DNA from 3 places in the Cellulomonas electrica genome. Region 1 is predicted to be linked to each of the others. Evidence: predicted binding sites of a transcription regulator. Region 1 holds the regulator's gene; each other region holds the start of a gene.
The links. Region 1 encodes HrcA, which represses chaperone genes, less so after heat shock. Its sites were predicted from a motif close to TTNGCACTCGNNNNNNNCGAGTGCNAA; they were not measured.

Region 1 (4,184 bases):
CCCGGCGCCCACTCCCACGTGGGCGGGGTCCGGTGGTGGAACGTCAAGCACCCGCGGGCGTACGCGGACCGGCTGGCTGCCGGACGCTCACCCGCGGCCGGTCGCGAGGTGCTGGACGAGGACACCCGCGCGATGGAGCGGGTCCTGCTGCGCGTGCGGCTCGCCGAGGGTCTGGCCGTGGACGAGCTCTCGACGACGGCACGCAGGCGCGTGGCCGAACTGGTGGCGGACGGTCTGGTCGACCCGGTGGCGGCGCTGGGAGGCGCGGGTGCGCGGCGCCTGGTGCTCACGCTGCGCGGGCGGCTCCTGGCCGATGCGGTGGTGCGCACCCTCGTCGCCTGACGGCATGGCGCCGCTCGCGGCGGCCCGTCGATCGGGCACGAGGCGCTCCGGACGCGACGGAGGCCGGCGCCCGCGGGCACCGGCCTCCGTGTGGTCCCGGCTGACCGCGACGGTCAGCCTGCACGGCTCACTTGATGATGCGCCAGTTGAACGGGTACCGGTACAGCTCACCCTTGTTCGCGGCGACGGCGCCCATGATCCCGAAGATGATGGTCGCCAGCCATGCGAGGGCCAGGATCAGGCCGCCGATGAGGACCACCGTGAGGATGCCACCGACGATGTAGGCGATCAGGATCAGGATCTGGAAGTTGAGGGCCTCCTTCGCCTGGTCGTTCACGAATCCGCTTCGCTCGCGGAACACCAGCCAGACGACCAGCGGCGCGATGAAGCCGAGGACGATGCCGCCGACGTGCGCCAGGGTCGCCCAGAGCCGCTCGTCGCTCGGGCTGAGCGGCGCCGCGTAGACCGGCTGCCCGTAGACGGGCGGCGTCTGGCCGTAGCCAGGGGGCGGAGCCTGGTAGGCGGGGGGCGTCTGGGGCGGGGTGGGGGAGTCCGGCGGCGGGTAGGCCCCGGGATCCGGGGTGCCCTCGGGAGGGTTCGTGGTCATGGTTCCAGCTCTCTCATCGGGGGTCGCCAGCCGCGTCGGGCGCGGCCTTGCGCCGACAGTAGCGCCGCGCACAGCCGGGGTGGAGGTGCTGGCAGGGCGGTTTTCGACCAGTTCGTCGCCGTTGCGCGAGCCGGTCAGCAGGTGACGAAGTCGATGAGCTCCTCGACGCGTCCCAGCAGGCTCGGCTCAAGGTCCGCGTACGACCGCACCGTCCACAGGATGCGTTGCCAGGCGCGTGCGACGTCCGCCTGGTCGTCGGCCGGCCAGCCGAGCTCGCGCAGGATGCCGAGCTTCCACTCGGTCCCCCGCTCGATCGTCGGCCACCGGTCGAGACCCACGCGCTCCGGTCGGACCGCCTGCCACACGTCCACATAGGGGTGGCCGAGCACCAGCACGCTCCCGGGTGGACCGCACCGCCTCGCCTCGACGGCGATCCGCTCCTCCTTCGAACCGGCGACGAGGTGATCGACCAGCACCCCGACCCGACGGTCCGGACCTGGGGCGAAGCTCCGCAGGTGGTCCACCAGGTTGTCGACCCCGTCGAGCAGCTCGACCACCACGCCCTCGATGCGCAGGTCGTCGCCCCACACCTTCTCGACCAGCTCGGCGTCGTGCCGGCCCTCGACCCAGATCCGGCTCGCGCGCGCGACACGCGCGGGGGCGCCCGCGACGGCACGCGAGCCGGATGCCGTGCGAGCCGGTGCCGCCGGCGCCCGTCGGCCCACCGGTGCGGTGAGGACCACCGGTTCACCGTCGACCCAGAAGCCGGGCCCCAGCCCGAAGGTGCGGGTGCGGCCGCGGCGGTCCTCCAGCACGACGACGTGCTGGCCACCCGACTTCTCCACCCGAACCACCGCGCCGACCCAGCCCGTCTCGACGTCCTCGACCACGAGCCCCGGCTCCGCCGGGCACGGCCGCGCGCGGGGCGCGGCTCGGTGGGGGACGGCCTGGGTCCCGGCCAGCACGTCGCGGCCGTAGCGGTCCTCGGTCACCCGGGCACTGTAGGGGCACGACGACGGCGCCTCCGTCACCCTCCCGCGACGTTGCGTAGAATTGGCACTCGACTGCGTGGAGTGCTATCCGCAGCGATCCGGCTGTGACGGGCGGGAGGGACGCATGAGCAGCGAAGACCGACGCCTCGACGTCCTGCGCGCGATCATCGAGGACTATGTGGCGACCCGTGAGCCGGTCGGTTCGCGGGCCCTGTCCGAGCGGCACCAGCTCGGGGTGTCGCCCGCGACGATCCGCAACGACATGGCCGCTCTCGAGGAGGCCGGCCTGATCGTCCAGCCGCACACCTCGGCCGGTCGGGTCCCCACCGACATGGGGTACCGGCAGTTCGTCGACCGGCTGGCCGAGGTCAAGCCGCTCTCGCTGCCCGAACGGCGGGCGATCAGCGCTCTGCTGGAGCAGGCGGTCGACCTCGACGACGTCATCGACCGAGCGGTGCGGCTGCTCGCCCAGCTGACCCAGCAGGTCGCGGTGGTGCAGTACCCGTCGCTGCGGCGATCGTCGCTGCGGCACGTGGAGCTGGTCCCCGTCGGCGCCCGTCACCTGCTCGTCGTCATCATCACGACCACCGGTCGGGTGGAGCAGCGGACGCTGGAGCTCCCGGAGGACCTCGACGAGGCGCTGGTGGCTCGCCTGCGGGTGCGGCTCAACGTCGCCCTGTCCGGGCTGCGGCTCGCCGAGCTCTCCCAGGCGCTGGAGAGCCTGGTCGCCGAGCTGAGCCCCGCCGGCGCAGCACTGGTGCGCGTCGTCGTCGCAGCCGTGTCCGAGACGCTCGCGCAGGAGAGCGAGGAGCGGGTGGTCGTCGCCGGTACCGCCAACCTCGCCAGGACGGCCGGAGCCGACTTCAGCCGCACCATCGGTCCGGTGCTCGAGGCGCTGGAGGAACAGGTGGTGCTGCTGCGCCTGCTCGCCGAGATGGCGGAGGACCACACGGCCGTCGCCGTCCGGATCGGGCGCGAGACGCAGCACGCAGGCCTCGCCGAGACGAGCTTCGTCACCAGCGGCTACGGCGGAGAGGGGTCCGGCGTGGCCCGCGTGGGCGCCGTCGGACCCCTCCGCATGGACTACCCGGGCACGATGGCCGCCGTACGTGCCGTCGCCCGGTACCTCACCAGGATCCTGGCCGGCTGACCGGCCGACCTCGAAGGAAGCGAGCACACCTGCTTGTGACGGACTACTACGAGATCCTCGGCGTGCCGCGGGACGCGACCCCCGAGCAGATCAAGAAGGCCTACCGGCGCCTGGCCCGCGAGCTGCACCCCGACGTCGCGGGCAACGACCCGGCGTCCGAGGAGCGCTTCAAGGACGTCTCCCGCGCCTACGACGTGCTCGGCAACCCGGACAAGCGCCGCGCGTACGACCTGGGCGGCGATCCGAGCGCTGCCGGCGGCATGGGTGGCGGGTTCGGCTTCCAGGACATCTTCGAGACGTTCTTCGGCGCGGCGACCGGGGCGACGGCGCAGCGGGGGCCGATCCCGCGCGCACGACGCGGTCAGGACGCGCTGGTCCGGCTGGACATCGACCTCTCGGAGGCGACCTTCGGGTCGCACCGCGAGGTGCAGGTGGACACCGCCGTCGTCTGCCCGACGTGTCAGGGCAGCTGCTGCCGGCCGGGCACCTCTCCCCGGACGTGCGAGGTGTGCGGCGGCCGTGGTTCCGTCCAGCGCGTCGCGCGGTCCTTCCTCGGCCAGGTGATGACGACGCAGCCCTGCGCCGCCTGCCAGGGCTTCGGCACCGTGATCCCCGAGCCGTGCACCGAGTGCGCCGGTGAGGGTCGCGTGCGTTCCCGTCGCACCATCTCCGTGGACGTGCCCGCCGGCGTGGACACCGGGACGCGGATCAAGCTCACGGCGCAGGGCGAGGTCGGCCCGGCCGGGGGACCCGCCGGCGACCTGTACCTCGAGGTGCGTGAACGCCGGCACGACGTGTTCGTCCGCCGCGGCGACGACCTCCACGCGACGCTCCCCGTACCGATGACGGCCGCGGCCCTCGGCACGGTGCTGACGCTGGACACGCTCGACGGGCCGCAGGAGGTCGATCTGCGACCGGGCACCCAGCCCGACCAGGAGGTCGTGCTCAAGGGCCTGGGCGTCGGGCACCTGCACACCGGTGGCCGGGGTGACCTCCACGTGCACGTGGACGTCCAGGTGCCGGTGGCGCTGGACGACGAGCAGGCGGAGCTGCTGCGACGGCTCGCGGCGCTGCGCGGCGAGGAACGCCCGGA
Region 2 (4,184 bases), 1.4 Mb from region 1:
AACTGGGGCGGCAGGCCGGCCGTCGGCAGCTGCTGGAAGATCAGCGCGCGGTTCGAGGCGTAGCCCGTGTCGGCGCCGGCCCAGAACGGCGATGACGCGGACAGCGACTGGATGGTGCCGAACACGGTGAGCATCGCGCGGGACAGCGGCAGCACCTTGGCGCGGTCCTCGATGCCGACGTGCACGTGCACGCCGTAGATCAGCATCTGCCGGCCCCACCACTGGGTGCGGTCGATCAGAGTGGCATAGCGCTGCTTGTCGGTCACCTTCTGGGTGGCCCAGTGGGCGAACGGGTGCGTGCCGCTGCCCATCAGCTCGATCCGCAGCGGTTCGGCGACGCGCCGCACCTGGTCCAGCGCGACCTGGAGATCCGCGGCGGCCTCCGCGACGGTCCGGCACTTGCCGCTCTGCACCTCGATGGTGTTGAGCAGCAGCTCCTGGCTGATGTTCGGGTGGTCGCTGCCGTCCTCGGCGCGCACCGCCTGCAGGATGGTCTGGGCGGCCTGCCGCAGGTCACCGGAGTCGGCGTCGACCAGGGCGACCTCCCACTCGATGCCGATGGTCGACCGCTCGGACACGGCGAACGGCAGGGGCACGGGTGCCGCCATCAGGGCTCCTCGGGCTCGCCGCCGGAGGCGGCAGGGTCGGACCGGCCGGTGGTCGCCGCGGTCGGGTCGGCGACCGGCTCGACGAGCAGCACTCGTTGCGAACCGCCGACGCGGGTGAGCACCACGGTGGCCTCGGCGTCGCCGCGCAGGTCCAGCTGCCCGCGCAGCTGCTCGGGCGTCACGGCGGTGCCGCGCTTCTTGACGGTGAGCCGACCCACCCCGCGCTCGCGGAGGTAGGTGCGCAGCCGCTTGACGCCGAAGGGCAGGTCGTCCAGGACGCGGTAGGTCGTGGCGACGTCGCTCGGCACCAGCCGGTCGGCGGTGACGTACGCGATGGTGGGGTCCAGCAACCGGCCGTTCAGGTCCTGCGCGACGGTGCCGACCAGGCCGGCTCGGATCACCGCGCCGTCCGGCTCGTACAGGTAGGTGCCGACGGCGCCGACCGGCGGCCGCTCGTCGTCCGTCCCGCCGGCCAGCGTGTGCGCGCGGCCGTCGCGCAGCACCAGTGCGGACCGTCCCGGGCCCTCGGGTGCCAGGGGGCCGAACCACAGACCCACCTCGACGACGTCGCCGTCGACGGACACCCACTGGGCGAGCGCGTCGTCCGGCACGAGCCGGTGGGGGAGCCCTGGTCCGAGCTTGAGGCCGACGGCAGGCACCCGGTCGCGCAGCGCGAGCAGCGCGTCCAGCGGCGGGGTCCAGTCCGTCGGCTCCCAGCTGCGCCGTCCAGCGGCGCTGCGCCGGGCCGGGTCGGCGTAGACGCCGTCGACGCCCTCCGCCGCGAGGTCCAGCTGCAGACCGTCGCCGTGGCGCACCTGTGCCTCGGGGAAGTGCCGCAGGTTGACCGTCGCGACCGCCGCGGTCACCTCGTCGAGGTCCACCGCCAGCACCTGGATGCCGACACCCGCCAGCGCCATCGCGTCGGCGCCGATCCCGGTCGTCAGGTCCGCCACCCGGGTCAGCCCGGCGGCGAGGTAGCGCCGCGCATGGTGCGCCGCCACCGGGAGGCGGGTCGCCTGCTCAAGGCCGGCCGGTGTGAACAGCATCCCGTCAGCGAAGTCCCCGAACTTGGTGCGCGCCCGCGCGCGCAGGCGTGACTGCGTCAGTGCCGCGGCGACGAGTGCCGGGTCCAGGCCCTCGGCCTGCAGCCGGGTGGACAGGGCCATCACCCGCTGCTCGTCGTACGGTGGCAGCGCGGTCAGCAACGCCCAGCCCTGCTCGCTGAGCAGGAGCGAGAGGCTGGCGGCGTCCATGCGGCGATCCTCGCACGGCGACCGGCGGCGACGCCGCCTGTCGCTGGCACTCGCCTTGACCGAGTGCTAAGGCGTTCCTAGAGTGAGGAGCTGGCACTCTCCCCGTGAGTGTGCCAACCGCACCCAGGTCCCGGCACCGCGACGACGGCGGCTGACGGTGCGGCACTGACCTGCTGAACTACTCACATGCGAAGGGGAGGTCCGCTGTGTCGGTCTCCATCAAGCCCCTCGAGGACCGGATCGTGGTGAAGGCCCTCGAGGCCGAGACCACGACCGCGTCCGGTCTGGTCATCCCGGACAGCGCCAAGGAGAAGCCGCAGGAGGGCGAGGTCCTCGCCGTCGGCCCGGGTCGCATCGACGACAAGGGCAACCGCGTGCCGCTCGACGTCGCGGTGGGTGACAAGGTCATCTACTCCAAGTACGGCGGCACCGAGGTGAAGTACGCGGGCGAGGAGTTCCTCATCCTGTCCGCGCGTGACGTGCTGGCGGTCGTGGGCTGATCCTCGCCCCCCGTCATGAACGAGGGCCCCTCTCCCGGTCGGGAGAGGGGCCCTCGTCGTTCGGGTCCGTGGAACCTTTCGGGGTCCCTGGAGCGCTGAGCTCTCTCAGCCCACGTGCCGGTGGCTCGCCCGCTCGGCCAGCACAGCGGCCCGCTCGTCCTCGGACAGGCCGCCCCACACGCCGTAGGGCTCGCGCACGGCGAGCGACTGCTCGCGGCACTCCTTGATCACCGGGCACGTGGCGCAGATCGCCTTGGCCGCCTCGGCACGCCGGCGGCGGGCGGCGCCACGCTCGCCCTCAGGGTGGAAGAAGAGGTTCTCGTCGGCGTCGCGGCACGCTCCCTGGAACTGCCACTCCCACAGGTCCATCACCGGACCGGGCAAGCGCGAGATCTCGGCCATCTGGTCGTCCTCCTCGTGTCCTCGGCCTCGTCGGCCGCTGCGTGCGGACCGCCCTGGCGCCGCAACGGGCGGTGCCGGTCGATCGGGTGGTGCTTGGCCACCGTAGCAACCGCGCCACAGGTTGTTCAAGACCCGGTCGGAAGTTCAGCCTCGGTGAAGCGATATGGACGCCTGCCCAGGTCCGGCCCGCGTGTCGGTGCAGGTCACGGCATCAGGCGCGGGAGCGCGACCACTGCAGTGCTCAGGGTCCTGCGGCCTGGCACAATCGCGTCATGGCCGAAGACGAGCAGGCCGCGCACCTGGCGCCGGCGCTCACGGTCGCCGCGGTCGCCCGTCGCCTCGGCGTCGCACCGGCGACGCTGCGGACCTGGGACCGTCGCTACGGCCTCGGGCCGTCCGAGCACCCGGCCGGCTCCCACCGTCGGTACGGCGCCGAGGACCTCGCGCGGCTGCTGGTGATGCGGCGGCTGACCATCGACGGCGTCGCACCCGGCGAGGCCGCGCGCATCGCGCTCGCCACCCAGGTCTCCGGCGGTTCGCTCCTGGACGCGGTGCCCGACCGGGTCGCCGTACCGGCGCCGAGCGCGTCCCGGACGCCGGGTCCGGTGGTGGACGCGGCTCTCGCCGGTGACGCCGACGGGTGCGCGGCTCTGCTGCGGATCGGCGCCGGCGGTGACGTGGTCAGCTGGTGGACCGCCCTGGTCGAGCCGGCGCTCGAGGCGCTGAGCCGCCGGACCGTGATCGACCGCCCCGGCGCCGACGCCGAGACGGTGCTGCGGGCAGCCGCCCTGGGCGCCCTCCGGGACGTGACGCCGGACCACGAGAGGACGGGTCAGCCCGTCGTGCTCGTCCTGGTGCCGTCCGGTGCCCCTCGGCCGCTGCTGGCGCACGCGCTGGCGGCCGCGCTCGTCCAGCACGGCGTGGACGCTCGCGTGGTGGGCGGCCCCTTGTCGGGTCGGCACGCCGTGGAGCTGGTCGCGATGACGCGGGCCGGTGCGCTGGTCACCGTGTCTCAGCAGCAGGTGCCGGACCTGGCGCCCGTCGCGCGGCTCGCGGAGGACCGGCCCGAGGTGCCGCACTTCGTGATGGTCCCGGACTCGGCGGCCGAGCTGCTCCCGCTGGGTCGCTCCGTGCACCGTGCGCGGACCTTCACCGGGCTGCTGCACGAGGTGCTGGCGGCGCTCGGCGAGTCGGGGGGAACCTCGAGTCACGGCGGGCGATTTCTGGGGTGATGCCCCGGAGATCCACTCGAACGGGTCACGGACAATTCCGGTTGTCCGCCCTCCACGGGGCAATTCGGCACTGCGCCGTCAAGCAGTTCCTCCGGTGCCGCTAACGTCCTGGTCCAGCGGGCCGATGTATCGGTAAACGCCCAGATGGGTGTCCGTTGCAGGGGAGGGTTACCCGAATGGCTGGCGTGG
Region 3 (4,184 bases), 1.6 Mb from region 1:
CATCGCGATCGTCCAGGTGGACGAGCCCGCCCTGCGCGAGCTGCTGCCGCTGCGCGAGAAGGACCACGCCGCCTACCTCGACTGGTCGGTCGCGTCCTTCCGCCTGGCCACCTCCGGCGTCCGTCCCGACACGCAGATCCACACCCACCTCTGCTACTCGGAGTTCGGGCAGATCTTCGGCGCGATCGACGGGCTCGACGCGGACGTGACCAGCATCGAGGCGGCCCGCTCGAAGATGGAGATCCTCGGCGACATCGCCGCCGCGGGCTACCCGCGGGGCATCGGACCGGGCGTGTACGACATCCACTCCCCGCGCGTGCCCAGCGAGGCGGAGGTCACCGAGCTGCTCTCCGAGGCGGTGCAGGCCATCGACCCGGCCCAGCTGTGGGTCAACCCCGACTGCGGCCTGAAGACCCGCCGCTACGAGGAGGTCAACCCCTCGCTCGAGCACATCATCGCGGCCACGCGCACCGTGCGCGCGGCGCTCTGAGACCGGCGGTGACGGTGGGCGGCGACTGTCCGGACGGCACGACGGCGCCTGCGGGCGACCCGAACGGCTCCGTGGCGGGCTCGGGTGCAGCGGTGGGCACGGCAGGCGCCGTCGCGGGCTACGGCGCGCCCCGGCGCGACCGCGGGCGGCTCCGGTCGGCGGGCGACGGTAGCGGCGCCGATACGACGCCGGCCGGCGGCCCGTTCGACGTGCCCATCGACCTGCTGCGCGCGCGCACCAGCGAGAAGTGGCAGGCGTACGGCCCGGACGTGCTGCCGATGTTCGTCGCGGAGATGGACGTGGTGCCACCGACGGCGGTCGCGGACGCCGTCGACCACGCCGTCCGCTCCGGTGACACGGGCTACGAGCACGGGCGGGTCTACGCCGAGGCGTTCGCCGGTTTCGCCGCCGAGCGGTTCGGCTGGGCGGTGGACCCGTCGTCCACCCGCACCGTGGCCGACGTGATGCGCGGTGTCGTCGAGGTGGTGCGGCTGTTCACCGCCCCCGGCGACGCCGTGGTGATCACACCGCCGGTCTATGCCCCGTTCCGCACCCACCTCGAGCACGCCGACCGACGCGTGCTCGCGGCGCCGCTGACGCCCGAGGGCCGTCTGGACCCGGCCACGCTCGACCGGGCGCTCGGCGAAGCTCGTCGGGAAGACCGCCCGGCCGTGCTGCTGCTCTGCCAGCCGCACAACCCCACGGGCGTGCTGCACTCGTTCGACGAGCTGCGCGCGGCCGGCGACCTCGCCCGGTCGCACGGGGTGCGCGTGGTGGCCGACGAGATCCACGCGGCGATCCTGCCGACCCGTGCGGACGGCACCCGACCGGCGTTCGTCCCGACGGTGACCGCGATCCCCGACGCCATCGCGCTGCACTCGGCGTCGAAGGCGTTCAACCTCGCGGGGTTCAAGGCGGCGCTGGCGGTTCCCGGTGCCGATGCGGTCGACGACCTGGCCCGCCTCGGCACGCCGGCCGTGCACGGCATCAGCCACGTCGCCTCGATCGCCCACCGGGCGGCCTTCCGTGACGGCGGCGCGTGGCTGGACGAGGTGCTCGGCGCGCTCGGCACCAACGCCCGGCTGCTCGGCTCGCTGCTCGCGGAGCGGCTGCCCGCCGTCCGCTGGACACCGGGCGACGGCACCTATCTCGCCTGGCTCGACCTGCGGGACGCCGGCCTCCCGGAGGGTGCGGACCCGGCCGCCTTCCTGCTCGAGCACGCGCGGGTGGCCACCGTGCCCGGGCCCGAGTTCGGCACCGAGGGCACCGGCTTCGTCCGGTTCAACCTCGCCACGTCGCCCGCCCTCCTCACCGAGGCGGTCGACCGCATCGCCGCCGTGCTGCCCCGGCGTGGCTGAGCCACCGGTGTGCGGCTGAGCAGAGCCGCCGCACCGGGCATGACGACGCCCCGGACCCGATCGGGTTCCGGGGCGTCGTCGTGACAGCGGCTCGCTGCTGGTCAGGGCGTCACGAACCCTGCTGCGACGCCTCCGCGGTGATCGTCGTCGGCTCGGCTGCGCCGTGCTGCACCTCGATGCGCCGCGGCTTGGCCTCCTCGGACACCGGGATGGTCAGCGTGAGCACGCCGTCCGTGTAGGTGGCGCTGATCCTGTCCAGCGCCAGGCCACGGCCGACCGTCAGCTGGCGGGCGTAGGTGCCGACCGGACGCTCCTTGGCCAGCCACTGCACGTCCTGCTCGGTGTGGGCCGAGCGCTGCGCGCGGATGGTCAGGGTGCGGTCGTCGACGTTCACGTCGATGCTGCCCGGGTCGGCGCCCGGCAGGTCGACGTGGAGCACGTAGTGGTCACCGCTGCGGTACAGGTCCATCGGCATGCTGGCGGAAGCACGCTCCGACGCGAACATCTGACCGAGCAGACGGTCCATCTCCTGGAAGGGGTCGTACCGCGTAGCCATGTGCGCTCACCTCCCGTGGCGGGGTTCGCGGACCTCCCGCGGACCCGGTGCAACCGGCGACCTCCGCGGCCGTCGATCGGCTACACCCACAGGATTAGCACTCGGCACGGGAGAGTGCCAGTGCCGTTCGCGGTCCGCGAACTGCTCCGGTCCGCGAGCTGCTCCGGGCTCAGCGGTCCAGCGGCTCGCACACCACGACGGGGATGTGCCGCGTGGTGCGCTGCGCGTAGCGGGCGTAGCCCGGGTTGTTGCGCACGACGAGGTCCCACAGCCGCTCGCGCTCCGCACCCTCAGCCGTCCGGGCGGTCATCGGCGTGACCGTCGCCCCGCGCTGCACGCTGACCTGCGGGTTCGCCACCAGGTTGAGGTACCAGGACGGGTGCGCGTCGCCCCCGTTGTTCGAGGCGACCAGCACCAGCCGTTCACCGTCGGGGGTGCCGGCCAGCGGGGTCGTGCGGGCCTTGCCGGTGCTGCGACCGGTGGTGGTGAGCAGCACCTGCTCGATGCGGCCGAACCGCCCCAGCAGCCGCCCTCCCGTCGCCCGGTACACGGCCCGGTGCAGGGCGACGAACATCAGCTGCGTGCGGCTCAGTCCCATGAGGTGACCCTAAGCGCGTCGACCGGGAGAGCCCCCGTCCGATGCGTCACTGCAGCACGACGGCGCCGGCACCCGGTCGCACCCCGACCGTCACGGGGTCGCCGATGCGCAGGCCGTCCGCACCGGTCCCGAGCACGTCGGCCGTCACCAGCCCTTCGGTCGGGTGCTCGACGACCGCGCGGGTGAACGCGCCGAGGAACGACAGCGCGACGAGCCGGGCCACCGGAGCCGCGCCGGCCGGTGCCGGCGCCAGCTGCAGCTGCTCCGGGCGCACCACGGCACGCGGCGCGGGCAGCACGTCCACGTCGTGGGCGACCGCGGTGGCCTGCGTCCCTGCGTCGTTCGAGCTGCTCGACGCCGCCACAGCGCCCGCCCCGACGCCCGTCCCCGAGACCGCGGTCCGGCCGGCGCCGTCCGCCACCTCGACCGGCGCGCCGAGCACCGTCCACGACCCGTCCGCGGCCTGCTGCGCCCGCAGCCGGTTCACGGTCCCGACGAATCCCGCGACGAACGCCGACGCCGGCCGGCTGTACAGCGCCCGCGGCGGGTCGATCTGCTCGAGCAGGCCGTCACGCATCACGGCCACCCGGTCGGCCACCGCCATCGCCTCGTGCTGGTCGTGCGTGACCAGCACCGTGGTGACGCCGACCTCGAGCTGCAGCCGCCGGATCTCGTCCCGCAGGTGCTCGCGCACCTGCGCGTCCAGGGCGGACAGCGGCTCGTCCAGCAGCAGCAGCCGCGGCTCGGTGGCGATCGCCCTGGCCAGCGCCACGCGCTGCCGCTGACCGCCGGACATCTGGTGCGGGTACTTGTCGGCGTGCTTCTCCAGGCGGGTCACCGCGAGCAGCCGGTCCACCGTGGCAGCCGTCTCGGCGGCGCCCTTGCGGCGGATCTTCAGCCCGAACGCGATGTTCTGCCGGCCCGTCAGGTTGGGGAACAGGCTGTAGTCCTGGAACACCATGCCGAACCGGCGGTGCCGGGGGGAGACGCGCGTGACGTCCTCGCCGTCCACCAGGATCCGGCCGGCGTCCGGCTGCTCGAAGCCGGCCAGCAGACGCAGCGCGGTCGTCTTGCCGCAGCCCGACGGGCCCAGCAGGCACACCAGCTCGCCGGACTCGACCCGCAGGTGCAGGTCGTCCAGCGCCACGGTGGTGCCGAAGGTCTTGCGGACACCGATCATCT

Region 2: groES (co-chaperone GroES) is a predicted target of HrcA. The motif match lies at 1,905-1,931, and genes of this name have one in related genera.
Region 3: QMF98_RS16245 (Hsp20/alpha crystallin family protein) is a predicted target of HrcA. The motif match lies at 2,499-2,525, and genes of this name have one in related genera.

The regions. Positions count from the first base shown of each region.
Region 1 covers NZ_AP026442.1:1,454,756-1,458,939, forward strand. Annotated here, with positions in the region: gene hemW (radical SAM family heme chaperone HemW) at 1-342, shown strand, start outside; gene QMF98_RS06735 (DUF4870 domain-containing protein) at 470-949, opposite strand; gene QMF98_RS06740 (DUF3097 domain-containing protein) at 1,084-1,941, opposite strand; gene hrcA (heat-inducible transcriptional repressor HrcA) at 2,066-3,091, shown strand; gene dnaJ (molecular chaperone DnaJ) at 3,127-4,184, shown strand, end outside.
Region 2 covers NZ_AP026442.1:2,903,529-2,907,712, reverse strand. Annotated here, with positions in the region: gene QMF98_RS13360 (glutamate--cysteine ligase) at 1-608, opposite strand, end outside; gene QMF98_RS13355 (class I SAM-dependent methyltransferase) at 608-1,861, opposite strand; gene groES (co-chaperone GroES) at 2,068-2,361, shown strand; gene QMF98_RS13345 (WhiB family transcriptional regulator) at 2,467-2,763, opposite strand; gene QMF98_RS13340 (MerR family transcriptional regulator) at 3,036-3,995, shown strand; gene QMF98_RS13335 (response regulator transcription factor) at 4,172-4,184, shown strand, end outside.
Region 3 covers NZ_AP026442.1:3,511,406-3,515,589, forward strand. Annotated here, with positions in the region: gene metE (5-methyltetrahydropteroyltriglutamate--homocysteine S-methyltransferase) at 1-490, shown strand, start outside; gene QMF98_RS16240 (MalY/PatB family protein) at 583-1,848, shown strand; gene QMF98_RS16245 (Hsp20/alpha crystallin family protein) at 1,958-2,404, opposite strand; gene QMF98_RS16250 (nitroreductase family deazaflavin-dependent oxidoreductase) at 2,574-3,002, opposite strand; gene QMF98_RS16255 (ABC transporter ATP-binding protein) at 3,049-4,184, opposite strand, start outside.